4 regions of the Ensifer sp. ENS06 genome follow, and region 4 is predicted to be linked to each of the others. Evidence: predicted binding sites of a transcription regulator. Region 4 holds the regulator's gene; each other region holds the start of a gene.
The links. The regulator LexA, encoded in region 4, represses DNA repair genes until DNA is damaged. The targets are predictions, from matches to a motif close to TGTTCNNNNTGTGTTCNG.
Positions count from the first base shown of each region.

Region 1 (3,613 bases), on a different contig from region 4:
TGCTCCAGGCCGGTGAAGACGTTCTTGAACTGCACCATGCCGGCATTGGTGAACATCAATGTCGGGTCGTTGCGCGGCACCAACGGGCTCGACGACACGACCTCGTGACCGTTCCTGCGGAAATAGTCGAGAAAGGTCGACCGGATTTCATTCACGCCGCTCATCTTGCGTCCTATTCTTAAGCACCGATTCCGGCCCGGGTACGGCCCACGCCGCGCCACTAAGCCATTGTCCCTAAACCCTGCGGCCACCCGTGGTGACCGCACCCTCCAACGCGCTGGGTCGCCGGAACCAAAGGCTTTTATCGCTCACATATCCGACTGTCCAGACGCCAGCAAAAAACCGGCCGCCCACGGGACGACCGGTTTTCTGGTAACCTCAGTGGACCGAGCGGCTTATGCTTCCGGCGGCTCGTCACCGTCGTCCGCTTCCGGACCGCCATTCTCGAGGAACCGATCAGCGATCAGGCCGGCGTTCTGGCGCAGCGCCGTCTCGATTTCGCGCGCGAGATCCGGATTGTCGCGCAGGAACGTCTTGGCGTTCTCGCGGCCCTGGCCGAGACGCTGGCTGTTGTAGGAGAACCAGGCGCCAGACTTTTCGACGATGCCGGCCTTGACGCCGAGGTCGACCAGTTCGCCGGTCTTCGATACGCCCTCGCCATACATGATGTCGAATTCGACCTGCTTGAAGGGAGGCGCCATCTTGTTCTTGACGACCTTGACGCGGGTCTGGTTGCCGACGACCTCTTCGCGCTCCTTGACCGAGCCGATGCGGCGGATGTCGAGGCGAACCGAGGCGTAGAACTTCAGCGCGTTGCCGCCGGTGGTGGTTTCGGGCGAGCCGAACATCACGCCGATCTTCATGCGGATCTGGTTGATGAAGATGACCATGCAGTTCGACTTGGAGATCGACGCCGTCAGCTTGCGCAGCGCCTGGCTCATCAGGCGGGCCTGCATGCCCGGCAGGCTGTCGCCCATTTCGCCTTCGATTTCGGCGCGCGGCACGAGCGCTGCAACCGAGTCGACGACGAGAACGTCGATCGCGCCGGAGCGCACCAGCGTGTCGGTGATCTCAAGCGCCTGTTCGCCGGTGTCGGGCTGCGAGATCAAGAGGTTTTCGAGATCGACGCCGAGCTTGCGGGCATAAACCGGGTCGAGCGCGTGTTCAGCATCGACGAAGGCGCAGATGCCGCCCTTCTTCTGTGCTTCGGCGACGGTCTGCAGCGCCAGCGTCGTCTTACCCGAGCTTTCAGGGCCGTAAATTTCAACGATGCGGCCCTTCGGCAGGCCGCCAATGCCGAGCGCGATGTCGAGGCTGAGAGAGCCGGTCGAAACCGTCTCGATCTCAATGATGCTGTCCTTCCCACCGAGCTTCATGATCGATCCCTTACCGAACGAACGTTCGATCTGGGAAAGTGCCGCTTCAAGTGCCTTGCTTTTATCCACCGATTTGTCCTCTACGAGCCGCAAAGAGTTTTGTGCCATTTGGTCCACCTTTAGGTTATTGAAGCTACCGAGGCAATGAAGCCGCCGCAGGAGTTTTTGTACATGTTTTGTTCCATATTTGCAAGAGCGCGACAACACATTGAAAAACAATAGCTTTCCACGATACGTTCGATTCTTGTTCACGGAACGAAACCAGAGTTTTCGAATGTTGGCGCCAGCCCTTCGAACCTGCCCGGCAAGGCTCGGCCGATTCGCCTGCGCATGAGACTTTGGACAGGTTGGGCGCGTGGCGCTTCGCGACGCGGCATTGCAGGATGCCAACAGATATTCGGCCGAGCGGCCAAGCAGAGGAACATTCATGACGCAAGCTGACATCGCCGTTTTCGGTGGCGCGCATATCGACAGGCGCGGCCGTATATCGGGAACGACAGCGCCCGGATCGAGCAATCCGGGAAGCTGGTTCGAAGAAGCGGGCGGCGGTGGTTTCAATGCCGCGCGCAACCTGGCGCGGCTTGGCCACAGCGTGCGCATGATCAGCACCCGCGGCGGTGATGCGGCCGGCGAGATGGTGACCGCAGCCGCGGCCGCCGCTGGCGTCATCGACAGTCCCCTCACCTTTCTTGACCGCCAGACGCCGAGCTATACGGCGATCCTCGAAAACGACGGCAATCTGGTGATTGCGCTTGCCGACATGGAGCTCTACCGGCTGTTCTCGCCACGGCAGTTGCAGCGGCGGGCGCTCCGCGAGGTCATCGCCGCGAGCAAGCTGGTGCTGACCGACGCCAACCTGCCGGAAGAAACGATCGCCGCACTTGCCCAGTCGGCTGCCGGCAACGGCCGCCTCGTCGCCGGCATCGCTGTTTCGCCGGCCAAGGTCATCCGCTACCGGCCGTGCCTCTCGCATCTCTCGTTCCTGTTCATGAACGAATCCGAGGCGCGGGCGCTGACCGGCAAGGAGGCGGCCGAGGCGGAAGAATGGCCGGCCCTTTTGCGCGGTCTCGGCATCAACGGCGGCGTCGTGACCCGGGGCGGCCGTACGGTCGTTGCCTTCGAGGGCGACAGCGCCTGTGTCGTCGTGCCGCCGGCCCTGCCCGCCCTTGCCGACGTCACCGGCGCCGGCGACGCGCTCGCCTCCGGCTTCCTTTCCGCCCGCCTTGCCGGCCGCGATATCGCCGATTGCCTGCGGCACGGCATCGCAGCCGCCGGTTTAACGTTGCGTTCTCCCTTGGCCGCATCCGAAGAGATGTCCGCGGCCAATCTCGAACAGGCGCTGGCCCTTGTGCCCACGCCCCAAATGCTGTCATGACATTTGCCAGCAGAACTCCCAAGGAAAGACCATGACCAAACCCGCTTCCCCCTTCCTGCCGATGGAATATTCCGACGAGGTCGCAGCCGCCAAGGCGCGTGGCGCGCCGATCGTGGCGCTGGAATCGACCATCATCACCCATGGCATGCCCTACCCGGGCAACCTGAACATGGCCCGCAGCGTTGAAGCGATCATCCGCGAACAGGGTGCCGTGCCGGCGACCATCGCCGTCATTCATGGCGTACTGCACATCGGCCTTGACGATGCCAAGCTCGAAGAACTGGCCAAGACCCAGGGCGCGATGAAGGTCTCGCGCGCCGATCTCGCCTTCGCGATCGCCGAGCGCCGCACCGGCGCGACCACCGTCGCCGCGACGATGATCGCTGCTGCCCGCGCCGGCATCCGCGTCTTTGCGACCGGCGGCATCGGCGGCGTGCACCGTGGCGCCGAGCTCTCCTTTGACATCTCCGCCGACCTCGATGAACTCGCCCGCACCGGTGTCATCGTCGTCTGCGCCGGCGCGAAGGCGATCCTCGACATTCCGAAGACGCTCGAAGTGCTCGAGACCCGCGGCGTTCCGGTCGTCACCTATGACAGCGAAATCTTCCCGGCCTTCTGGTCGCGCGACAGCGGCCTCAAGAGCCCGCTGATGCTGAACAGCCCGGCCGCGATCGCCAACTTCCAGACCATGCGCGAGCTGCTCGGCGTCGAAGGCGGCATGCTGGTCGCCAATCCGGTTCCGGAAGCTGCCGAGATCCCGCGCGAAGAGATGGAGATCTACATCGCCCGGGCGCTCGACAATGCCGAGAACGACGAGATCACCGGCAAGGCGGTCACGCCCTATCTGCTCAGCAACCTCTTC
Region 1 covers NZ_JACVBC010000002.1:95,463-99,075, forward strand. The annotation lists gene alaS (alanine--tRNA ligase) at 1-164, opposite strand, end outside; gene recA (recombinase RecA) at 396-1,484, opposite strand; gene IB279_RS09580 (carbohydrate kinase family protein) at 1,804-2,751, shown strand; gene IB279_RS09585 (pseudouridine-5'-phosphate glycosidase) at 2,783-3,613, shown strand, end outside.
Region 1: a site for LexA is predicted at 1,611-1,628, ahead of recA (recombinase RecA). Genes of this name have one in related genera too.

Region 2 (3,613 bases), on a different contig from region 4:
CAGAATTTTCACCCGCGTCCGAAAGGCCGCGGGTTTTTCTTTGGATGGCCCGATGACCTATGAATTCGCGATCTTCGATTTCGACGGCACGCTTGCCGATACGGCGGCGAGTTTCATGACGGCGTGCAACGCGGCTGCACGGCGCTACGGCTTCCGCGAACTCTCGGTCGAGGAGTTCCAGTCGTTGCGCACCATGGGCAGCCGCGAGATCATCGCGCATCTCGGCGTGCCCGTTTGGAAACTGCCGCAGATCGCCACCTTCATGCGCCGTGCCATGGCGACTGAAGCGGCAAGCGTCCGGCTGTTTCCGGGCGCCGCTGAGCTTCTCTGGAAATTGAAGGCGGCGGGCATCGGCATTGCGATCGTGAGTTCGAACGCGGAGCAAGGTATTCGCGCCGCACTCGGCGAGGCGGCAGCGACGGTTGATCTCTTCGAATGCGGTGCCGCGCTTTTCGGCAAGGCACAGCACTTCAAGCGTGCGATCCGGCACTCCGGCCTCGATGCGGCTCGCATCCTGGCGATCGGCGACGAGGCGCGCGATATCGATGCGGCGCGAAAGGCGGGCGTGGCGGCCGGTGCGGTTGGCTGGGGCTATGCCGACCCGGTCTTCCTGCAAGGGCTCGGGCCGGATCGGTTCTTTGCCAATCTGGAAGAGATCGCACCCGCTTTCGGGGCGATCTGATCGGCCGGCTTTACGCCGCCTTGGTGAGATCGCGCTGGGCGTCGGCGAAGAGGCGAAGCGAATTCAGCCGCGCCTGCATGTCGAAGATCGGCATGGAGATGATCAGTTCGTCGGCCTTTGTCTGCTCGAGGAACGCCCCGATCTTGCGCCGGATCGTCTCTGGCCCTCCGACCACCGCATACATCATCGAATGGTCGACGAAGATCTTCTCGTCATAGCTCCAAAGCCCATCCATCGACTGGACCGGCGGCGGAAACTGCCCGCGCGCGTTGCGGCGCAGGGCCACGAAGGATTGCTGCATGGAGGTGAAGAGGTAGTTCGCCTCCTCGTCCGTATCGGCGGCAACCCCCATGACGCCGACCATCACCTGCGGCTTGGCAAGGGTCTCGGAGGGGGTGAAGCGCTCGCGGTAGATCTCCAGCGCCGAGAGCAGCATGTCCGGCGCGAAATGCGAGGCGAAGGCGAAGGGCAGGCCGAGCATGCCGGCGAGATGGGCGCTGAAATGGCTTGAGCCGAGCAGCCAGATCGGCACATTGGTGTCGGCGCCGGGTACGGCGATGATCTTCTGGTCCTCGGCGACGGGGCCGAGCAGTGCCTGCAGTTCGACGACGTCGTTCGGGAAGTTGTTGCCGCTCGCCTCCATGTTGCGTCGGAGGGCCTGGGCGGTGCGCATGTCGGTTCCGGGCGCACGGCCGAGGCCGAGGTCGATGCGGCCGGGGTAGAGGGCGGCGAGCGTTCCGAACTGTTCGGCGATGACAAGCGGCGAGTGGTTCGGCAGCATGATGCCGCCGGAGCCGACACGGATCGTCTTCGTCGCTGCCGCCACGTGCGAGATCACGATCGAGGTCGCCGCACTGGCGATGCCCTTCATGCCGTGATGTTCGGCCAGCCAGAAGCGGGTGTAGCCGTTCTCCTCGGCCGCCTGGGCCAGACGGCGCGAATTCTCCAGCGATTGGGCGACGCTGCCGCCTTCAGTGATCGGGGAAAGATCGAGGACGGAGAAAGTCGCCATGGCAAAGGCCTTTATTGAGAGAAATTGATGCAAGGCTATGTAAGCTCAATTTTCCTCAATCCAAGGGCGGTGCCGAAGAAAACCTGAGGCCGCGCCTCAACTGTGCGTATGTTTTTGTTTTGTTCACTTTTTGCTGGCAGCGTCCGGACTGACATCATAGGGTGAAATTCATGCAGACCACGATTCGCATCATCGGCATCGATCCGGGGCTCCGTCGTACCGGCTGGGGCATCATCGAGACGCTCGGCAATTCGTTGCGTTTCGTCGCCTCGGGCACGGTGACGTCGGATGGCGACATGGACCTCGCCTCCAGACTTTGCCAGCTGCATGACGGCCTTGCCGAGGTGGTGCACAGCTATCAGCCACACGAGGCGGCGGTGGAGCAGACCTTCGTCAACAAGGACGCGACAGCGACGCTGAAACTCGGCCAGGCGCGCGGCATCGCCATGCTGGTACCGGCACGCGCAGGCCTCAGGGTCGCCGAATATGCGCCGAACGCGGTCAAGAAGGCGGTGATCGGTGTCGGCCATGGCGAGAAGCAGCAGATCCACATGATGCTGAAGGTTCTGATGCCGAAGGCCGAGTTCAAGGGCAACGATGCGGCGGACGCACTGGCGATCGCTATCTGCCATGCCCACAACCGGCAATCGGTGACGAGCCGGCTTGCCGCATTGATGGCGTAGTTGCGCCCGACACGATAATTTCCGATGGTCCGATGACCATCCAGAACCCACCGCGAGAGACGCCACATGATCGGCAAATTGAAGGGTACCATCGACGAGATCGCCGAGGATCACGTCGTGCTCGATGTGCATGGCGTCGGCTACGTTGCCTTTTGTTCGGCGCGCACGCTGTCCAGGCTCGGATCGGCGGGCGAGGCGGCGGTGCTCTTCATCGAGACGTATGTGCGCGAAGACCAGTTGAAGCTGTTCGGCTTCCTGACGGCACTGGAGCGGGAATGGTTCCGGCTGTTGCAGAGCGTGCAGGGGGTCGGCTCGAAAGTGGCGCTGGCCGTGCTTTCCACCCTGACGCCGGGGGAATTGGCCAATGCGATCGCGCTGCAGGACAAGACCTCCGTCTCCCGTGCGCCCGGTGTCGGACCCAAGGTGGCGGTGCGCATCGTCACGGAACTGAAGAACAAGGCGCCGTCCTTCGCCGGCGAGATGTCGGCCTCGATCGGCCTCAAGCAGGAGCTTGGCGAAGGCGTCGCCTCCGCGCCGGTTTCCGATGCGGTTTCGGCGCTCACCAATCTCGGCTACTCGCGCGACCAGGCGGCCAATGCCGTTGCGGCGGCCTTGAAGAACGGCGGCGAAGGCGGCGACAGCGCCAAGCTCATTCGCCTTGGCCTGAAAGAACTGGCGCGATGAACGCTTGCCTTGGCCGGGCACAGAAGGCAGAACGCATCGTGCCCGGCATGATGACGGGTTGCAGCGCTGAGCTGCCCGACCGAATGGAACGAACGCATGACTGACGCCGCACGCCTGATAACGCCGGAAAAGCGCGGTGAAGACCTCGATGCGACCATGCGCCCGCAGACGCTGGATGACTTTACCGGCCAGGCGGAAGCGCGCGCCAACCTGAAGATCTTCATCGAGGCGGCGAAAAACCGCGGCGAAGCGCTGGACCACGTGCTCTTCGTCGGCCCTCCCGGGCTCGGCAAGACGACGCTGGCGCAGATCATGGCCAAGGAGCTCGGCGTCAATTTCCGCTCGACCTCCGGCCCTGTGATCGCCAAGGCCGGCGATCTCGCAGCCCTGCTCACCAATCTCGAAGAGCGCGACGTGCTCTTCATCGACGAAATCCACCGGCTCAATCCGGCCGTCGAGGAAATCCTCTATCCTGCGATGGAGGACTTCCAGCTCGACCTCATCATCGGCGAAGGCCCGGCGGCGCGGTCGGTGAAGATCGACCTTTCGAAG
Region 2 covers NZ_JACVBC010000014.1:107,889-111,501, reverse strand. The annotation lists gene IB279_RS30840 (HAD hydrolase-like protein) at 53-682, shown strand; gene IB279_RS30835 (LLM class flavin-dependent oxidoreductase) at 693-1,694, opposite strand; gene ruvC (crossover junction endodeoxyribonuclease RuvC) at 1,865-2,377, shown strand; gene ruvA (Holliday junction branch migration protein RuvA) at 2,444-3,061, shown strand; gene ruvB (Holliday junction branch migration DNA helicase RuvB) at 3,158-3,613, shown strand, end outside.
Region 2: a site for LexA is predicted at 1,804-1,821, ahead of ruvC (crossover junction endodeoxyribonuclease RuvC). Genes of this name have one in related genera too.

Region 3 (3,613 bases), 380 kb from region 4:
TCCTCGCCATGCTTACGGGCGTTATAGACCGGGATGTTCTCCATCGGGCCCGGGCGATAGAGCGCCACGAGTGCGATGATGTCCTCGATGCAGTCGGGCCGCATGCCGATCAGCGCCTTGCGCATGCCGGCACTTTCCACCTGGAACACGCCGACCGTTTCGCCGCGCGACAGCATCTCGTAGGTCTTCAGATCATCGAGTGGGATGCTCGCGAGATCGACCTCGATGCCGCGCTGCTTGACGAAATCGACCGCGACCTTCAACACCGTCAGCGTCTTCAGGCCGAGGAAGTCGAACTTGACGAGACCGGCCTGCTCGACCCACTTCATGTTGAACTGGGTGACCGGCATGTCGGAGCGCGGATCGCGATACATCGGCACCAGCTGCGACAGCGGCCGGTCGCCGATCACGATACCGGCGGCGTGGGTCGAGGCGTGGCGGTAAAGGCCTTCGATCTTCTGGGCGATATCGAGAAGGCGGGCGACCACCGGCTCCTTCTCGGCCTCTTCCTGCAGGCGCGGCTCCTCCTCGATCGCCTTGGAAAGCGGCGTCGGGTTGGCGGGGTTGTTGGGCACCAGCTTGCAGATCTTGTCGACCTGACCATAGGGCATTTCGAGCACGCGACCGACGTCGCGCAAGGCGGCACGGGCCTGCAGCGAACCGAAGGTGATGATCTGCGCCACCTGTTCGCGACCGTACTTGCGCTGCACGTAGCGGATCACCTCTTCGCGCCGGTCCTGGCAGAAGTCGATGTCGAAGTCGGGCATCGAGACGCGCTCGGGATTGAGGAAGCGTTCGAACAGCAGCGAGAAGCGCATCGGATCGACGTCGGTGATCGTCAGCGCATAGGCGACGAGCGAGCCGGCGCCCGAGCCGCGGCCCGGCCCGACGGGGATGTCGTGCTGCTTGGCCCATTTGATGAAGTCGGCAACGATCAGGAAGTAGCCGGGGAACTTCATGCGCTCGATGACGCTCAATTCGAAGGCCAGGCGCTCGCGGTATTCCTCTTGGGTGTAGCCGGGCGCCATACCGAGTCTCGCGAGACGGTCTTCGAGGCCCTCCTCCGCCTGGCGACGCAGTTCGTCCGACTCGGCGCGCTCGGCCTCCTCCGGATCCGCCGTCGCGCCGGTAAAGCGCGGCAGGATCGGCCCACGGGTCTTCAGCATGAAGGAGCAGCGCCGGGCGATCTCGAGCGTGTTTTCCAGTGCCTCGGGCAGATCGGCAAACAGCGCCGCCATTTCTTTGCGGCTCTTCAGATAGTGGTCCGGTGTCAGGCGGAACCGGCTGTCGTCCGACACCATGGCGTTGTGCGCTACCGCCATCAGGGCGTCATGCGCCTCATAGTCGGAGGGCGACGGGAAGAAGGCTTCGTTGGTGGCGACAAGCGGAATGTCGAACTTGTAGGCAAGCTCGATCATCCGGCTCTCGTGCCGCCGGTCGTGGCCACCGTGGCGCTGCAGCTCGATATAGAGCCGATCGCCAAAGAGATCATGCAAGGCTTCGAGACGCGCTTCGGCGAGCGCCGTGGAGCCCGCCTTCATGGCGATATCCACCGGGCCACCGGACGCGCCGGTCAGCGCAATCAAGCCCTCGGTGCCGCATTCGCCAAGCCAGGAGCGCGTAATGCGCGTCGCCTGGCTGCCCTCGCCGCTGAGATAGGCACGGCTGACGAGATCGACGAGGCGCGTATAGCCGTCATCGGTGGCGGCGATGAGCACGATCGATGGCAGCTTGGCGAGCTGATGCCCATGGCCGCGCCGATCCCCCTCGGTCTCGTCCTCCATGTCGATCGACAGCTGGCAGCCGGTGATCGGCTGCAGCCCGTCACCGGCTGCCTTCTGCGAGAATTCGAGGGCTGCGAAGAGATTGTTGGTGTCGGCGATCCCGATCGCCGGCTGGTTATCGGCGACCGCCTTGCCGATGACCTTCTTCAGCGGCAGAGCGCCTTCGAGCAAGGAGAAGGCAGAGTGGACGCGCAGATGCACGAACTGCGGATCCGTGCCGAGCGCCTCACTCGATGCTGCCTTGCTGTCGTCTGCCATTGTCGCACCCTGATTCCTGTCCAGTCGGAAGGATATCCCGTTTATCGCCCGTCATGTCCAGATTCCCCTGACATGTCGTCCCCCTTATTCAACGGGGATGAGACGCTTTGCGGAGGTGCTTGAGAGAAGATGTTGACGCCCGCCTTCAGAGGCCGAGCGCAATGAAAGAGATGCTTGCGATGAACAGGCTCATCGACGCGAAGGCGGCGAGGTCACGAACAAAATCAGTCATAACATGGCTCCTTTTCCGTTATGTTTTTACTTTGTTCCATTTTTGTTCACGCGTCAAGCAGTGCACAGGCATTCTGTTCACGATGGTTAACATCGCGCCCGAATGCAGGTTAACTGACGACGAGCCGCTTGAGGAAAGCGCGGCGCCCGCATATCAAGAGGAACGACCACGCGGAGCGCTCCGACATGCTTGCACGCCTGATTCTCCCCTTGCTGATCCTGCTTCCGACCACCGTCTCCGCAGCAGAGACGATAGACCCCGCCCGCATCGTCTCGGCGGCGACCGGCGACTGGAACAAGGACGGGAGCCCGGATCTCGCGCTCATCGTACGACCCGCCGAAGGCAGCGACGAGGACAACGGCATCTATCTCTACCTCACCGGCGACAACGGCGCGCTGGCATTAAAGTCGGCCATTCCGAACAAGGTCTGGGGTCAGTTCGAACTCGTCGGCCAAGCGCCGTCGATCGAGGCGCTGCCGAGCGGCTCGTTGCTCATCACCAGTCAGAACGATGCCATCGGGCGCGACCGCTGGGAACAGAAGCTGACGGTCGCCTATCGCAACTTCGACTTCGTCGTGGCGGGCTACACCTACTCGTCCTACGATACGCTCGATCCGGACAACACCGCGCAATGCGACCTCAACGTGCTGACGGGCAAGGGCAAATCGAACGACAAGCCAATCACCGCGAAAGGCGAGCTCATCCTTCTCAAGGACTGGAGCGACGATCGCGGGCAGAAGGCGTGCGGCCTGTAATAACCGGGCGATTGTTCTCTATTTGTTCTTTACAACTTCAGCGGATCGCGACATCCTCCGGCGCGAACGTATGAGGAACAATCATGGCCGCGCTCGAAGCACTCAGAGAATTCATCGTTGAAGCCAAATCAAAAACCTATGTCGGCGGCGGCGGGCAGCGACCGTCGTCACGCCCGGGTTCCCACGACATCGGCTACGAGCGGGATAGCTGGAGCTACCTCGACAGCTATTTCGGCGGGACCGATTTCGCAGGCCAGGAGACCGTGTGGCAGAATGACGAGCCGCACTGGGCGATGAACTACTTCGGCCGGATCATCCGTCCTGACCTCATAAACGGCGAAAAGGCAGGCGTCGTCATCAGGGCGGCGCTTCAGGCGATGTACCGCGACAAGCGGCATTTCCTCGGCGGCACGGAGTTCCGGCACGCCCATGGCTACTACATCGACAACAGCCGCGGCGACACCGCACATTTTTCCGGGCATGAGGTCATCTTCGTCGACGGCGAGGAAGCCTACGAGCTCGACTATCGCGGCGGTCTGATCAGGCGTTGAGGGCAAGGCCCGCAGCAAGTGACGCAGGAGCGC
Region 3 covers NZ_JACVBC010000001.1:1,402,565-1,406,177, reverse strand. The annotation lists gene dnaE (DNA polymerase III subunit alpha) at 1-2,042, opposite strand, end outside; gene IB279_RS06925 (hypothetical protein) at 2,460-3,029, shown strand; gene IB279_RS06920 (DUF5680 domain-containing protein) at 3,113-3,580, shown strand.
Region 3: a site for LexA is predicted at 2,307-2,324, ahead of dnaE (DNA polymerase III subunit alpha). Genes of this name have one in related genera too.

Region 4 (3,613 bases):
TGTCGATGCACCGCGAATCCGCCAGGCAAGCTGCGACAAGGAGCGTTCGCGCGGCTTCTACGCCAAGCAGCGCCTGCGCGAATTGCTGAATGCAGGCGACTTCAGGCTGATCTCGGCGGGAGGGCGATCAGATGCCAAGGCCGGCGAGAAACTGCGCCTGGTCACACGCGGTGACCAATCTCTTGGACGTGTACTCGTTTCCGAGGGGCTCGTGCGGCCGTGGGAAGGGCGCCCGACGCCCTGGTGCTGAGATCACCTGGGAGACGATCGGCGGACATCGTCGATCGTTCTGTGGAAAGTATCCGTCCTGCAATTCGACGGCGCGTTTTTCAGAAAATGCCTCTTGCGGTTTTTCTGCAATCATTCTAAATCCGCGCCAACGCTTGGTTATCCGAGCTGTGAGGCCTCGTGGCGGAGTGGTGACGCAGAGGACTGCAAATCCTTGTACCCCGGTTCAATTCCGGGCGAGGCCTCCAAAAATCTCACCTCGTGAAGTTTGGTTTGACGTTCTGCCTTAGGGCAGCGCGGTAATATTCGCGACCCCACGTCCGCGCAAGCCACGTCTCCTATGCCTCCGTCGGATCTTATCGCTTCGGTGAATTCGGTAGAGGGGGAACGATGACTCCGCTGAGATCAACCGCATCGGTAGCGTCCGTCAACATTAAGAACGGAGGCAATGGCATCAATGAAAAAGAGACTGATCCTGACGGCGTTGGCGTGTTTTGCTGCGACCGCTATTGAGGCGCGCGCGGACGACCTGGTTTTCCAGCTGAAGAACAACACCGGCGCGGTACTGACGAATTTCTATACGTCGCCGGTCGGCGTCAATGAATGGGAAGACGATGTTTTCGGTCGGCAGGTCCTGAACCCCGGCGAGAGCATGGAGATCACGATTGCCGACGGGCGGGACGTCTGCAAATACGACATGCGATTCGAATTCGAGGAAGGCTCGGCCCTCGATACGACCGAGGACACGCAGGATCTCTGCGAACTCGGCGAATACACGATCCACGAATAAGCGATCTGGATTTCAGGTCGCCTTAAATGGAAAGAGCCTCGCCACTTTCAGTGGCGAGGCTCTTTTGATTCGGCGTTCTGCCTGGAATTCAATGGTAGCGGCGGATCAGCCCGACGAGCTTGCCCTGGATCTTCACGCGATCTGGTCCGAAAATGCGCGTCTCGTAGGCGGGGTTGGCCGCTTCGAGCGCAATCGACGCGCCCTTGCGACGGAAGCGCTTCAGCGTCGCTTCCTCGTCGTCCACGAGCGCCACGATGATGTCGCCGGGATTGGCCGAGTTGCCGTTGCGGATGATCACCGTGTCGCCATCGAAGATGCCGGCCTCGATCATCGAATCGCCCTTTACTTCGAGGGCGTAATGCTCGCCGCTGCCGATCATGTCGAGCGGAACGGTAATGTCATGGGTGTTGTTCTGGATCGCCGAGATCGGCACGCCGGCAGCGATGCGCCCCATCACCGGGACGGAAACAGACGTGCTTTCGGCGACCGGCGCCGGCTTCGGCGTGGCAGGAGCGGCGGCCGGCGGCTTTCCGAGGCTGCCCTCGATCACGCTCGGCGAGAAGCCTCTGCGCGGCTGTTGCTGGCCGGCGGCGTAGGCTTCCGGAAGCTTGATGACTTCGAGCGCGCGCGCCCGGTTCGGCAACCGGCGAATGAACCCGCGTTCTTCGAGCGCCGTGATCAAACGGTGAATGCCGGACTTCGACGCCAGGTCGAGCGCATCCTTCATTTCATCGAAAGACGGCGGTACGCCCGACTCCTTCATGCGTTCGTGGATGAACAGAAGCAATTCCTGTTGCTTGCGGGTCAGCATGGCACGTCGCTCCAGAGGCGTGAAACAAATCAAGAACAGACACTATCTGTTCCATATGTGTTCCGCAAGTGCCTAAAATTCCGTGAATTCAGGCAACTGGCTGCTTCTGTGGGGGTCGATTGGTCACTTTTGCGGGAGCGGGGCGGTTTTCGGCGACGGTTGCGTCCCAAAACAGCGCCGGGCAGGCCGGTCGCGCGCGTGATTCGAACGAATCGCGGCTCTCTTCGCGGAGAGACTTAAGTCGCTTGCGAGGCCGAGCAGGCGTCTTCGAACTCCTTCACCGTCTCGGCGCTGTTGTCTTCCGGAAGCACTGCGTCGGCCGCATCGGTCGCAACGGGCGTATCGCCGTCATAAACGAAGGACTGGATGTAGAACGCGAGCGCGCCCTTCCAAACATTGCGTCCATCGATCTGATGGCACGGCACGGCCCGTTCGAAATCGGTCTGGAGTTCATCCACCGTCGCGGCACTGAGCTTGACGTCAGGCATATTGGGCGATGCGACTATCGAAGCGAGAAGCAGGGCGGCAAGCACGGTGATCGTCCACTTGATGAAGGGGTGGGACTACGGGTTGGTAAACGATGTGAACCGCGCTTTCGTTCCGAAGTCCAGCAAGCATGGCGATCACTCTGCCATGTTCAACAGCTCTTTGCCCGCAGGCTGTGGCTGATTTGCGCCAGCCGCTCCATCTCAACCTCGTCTCGGCCGTTCTTCATGGACCGGCGCGGAGAATGCATCGGAGCTGCCAGCTTTCGCATCGGGCCTGGGGCGCGCAAAAATCCCTGCGGGGAAGGGCCTTCACCGTCTCGACAGGCCTCTAAAAAAAGATAACTTTGCGTGGAAAGTGGGGTGGTTGCATGCATAGATTGTCGTTGGTGGTGCTCGGCCTGTTGCTCACGGCTGGAGCGGCGTCTGCCGAAGAAGGGCGTTCGAATATCTGGAAACGGATCAACGCCTGGACGGTGGGATCCGATCCTTCCCTGGGAGGCTCGTGTTACGCGGCGACGAGCTATGACGCCGGCGCTATCCTTCGTATCGGCTTTTATCCGCGGGGATCGACGAACCTGGCGTTTCTTTCGATCGGCAATGCCGAATGGAAATCCATCGAGCCGCAGCGGGAATACGATGTTGCCTTGCAGCTCGACCGTGGTCGTCAGTGGCCGGCCGTTGCGTTCGGTGTTGATCTGACCGGCGCCAAGGCCCTTGTCGTCAACTTTTCCAACACCGACTTCTTTACCGAATTCGTTCGCAAGAACACCTTGGCGCTGGCCTTCGAGGGGCGCGTCGTCGCGAGCCTCAGCCTGCGTGATTCGATGAAGGCGGTAAGCGAGATGTTCAAGTGCCAGGAGGCGGTGAGCGCCTTGATCCCGAATGGCGGTCAGGGAGCGGCGAACGATCCCTTTGCGGGCGCCGGCGGCAATGCGCCGAACAACGATCCCTTTGCCGGCGGCGGCCAGACCAAGTCATCGAAAGATCCTTTCGCCATGTGATGGGCAGTCCGCTTGCCGCGGAGAGGTGAATATTCCTAAAATATTGCCTGGTATCGGCTAGGCACCCTCGACAGCGATGCGGGGACCTATCAAAATGCGGGCAAACGGGGGTTTTGCATGCGTAGATTGCTGGTCGGATTGGTAAGCTGTCTGATCGCCGCGGGATCGGCCGCGGCTGAGGAGTCCGAAATCATCAAGTGGAAGGATGTCGACGGCTGGACCGTTGCTTCCGACACCTCGATGGAGGGCTCCTGCTTCATCTCGTCGGTATTCGACGGCGGGGTCACCTTGCGCC
Region 4 covers NZ_JACVBC010000001.1:1,783,532-1,787,144, forward strand. The annotation lists gene IB279_RS08850 (thermonuclease family protein) at 1-250, shown strand, start outside; tRNA gene IB279_RS08855 (tRNA-Cys) at 403-476, shown strand; gene IB279_RS08860 (hypothetical protein) at 677-1,018, shown strand; gene lexA (transcriptional repressor LexA) at 1,107-1,829, opposite strand; gene IB279_RS08870 (hypothetical protein) at 2,066-2,362, opposite strand; gene IB279_RS08875 (hypothetical protein) at 2,686-3,318, shown strand; gene IB279_RS08880 (hypothetical protein) at 3,436-3,613, shown strand, end outside.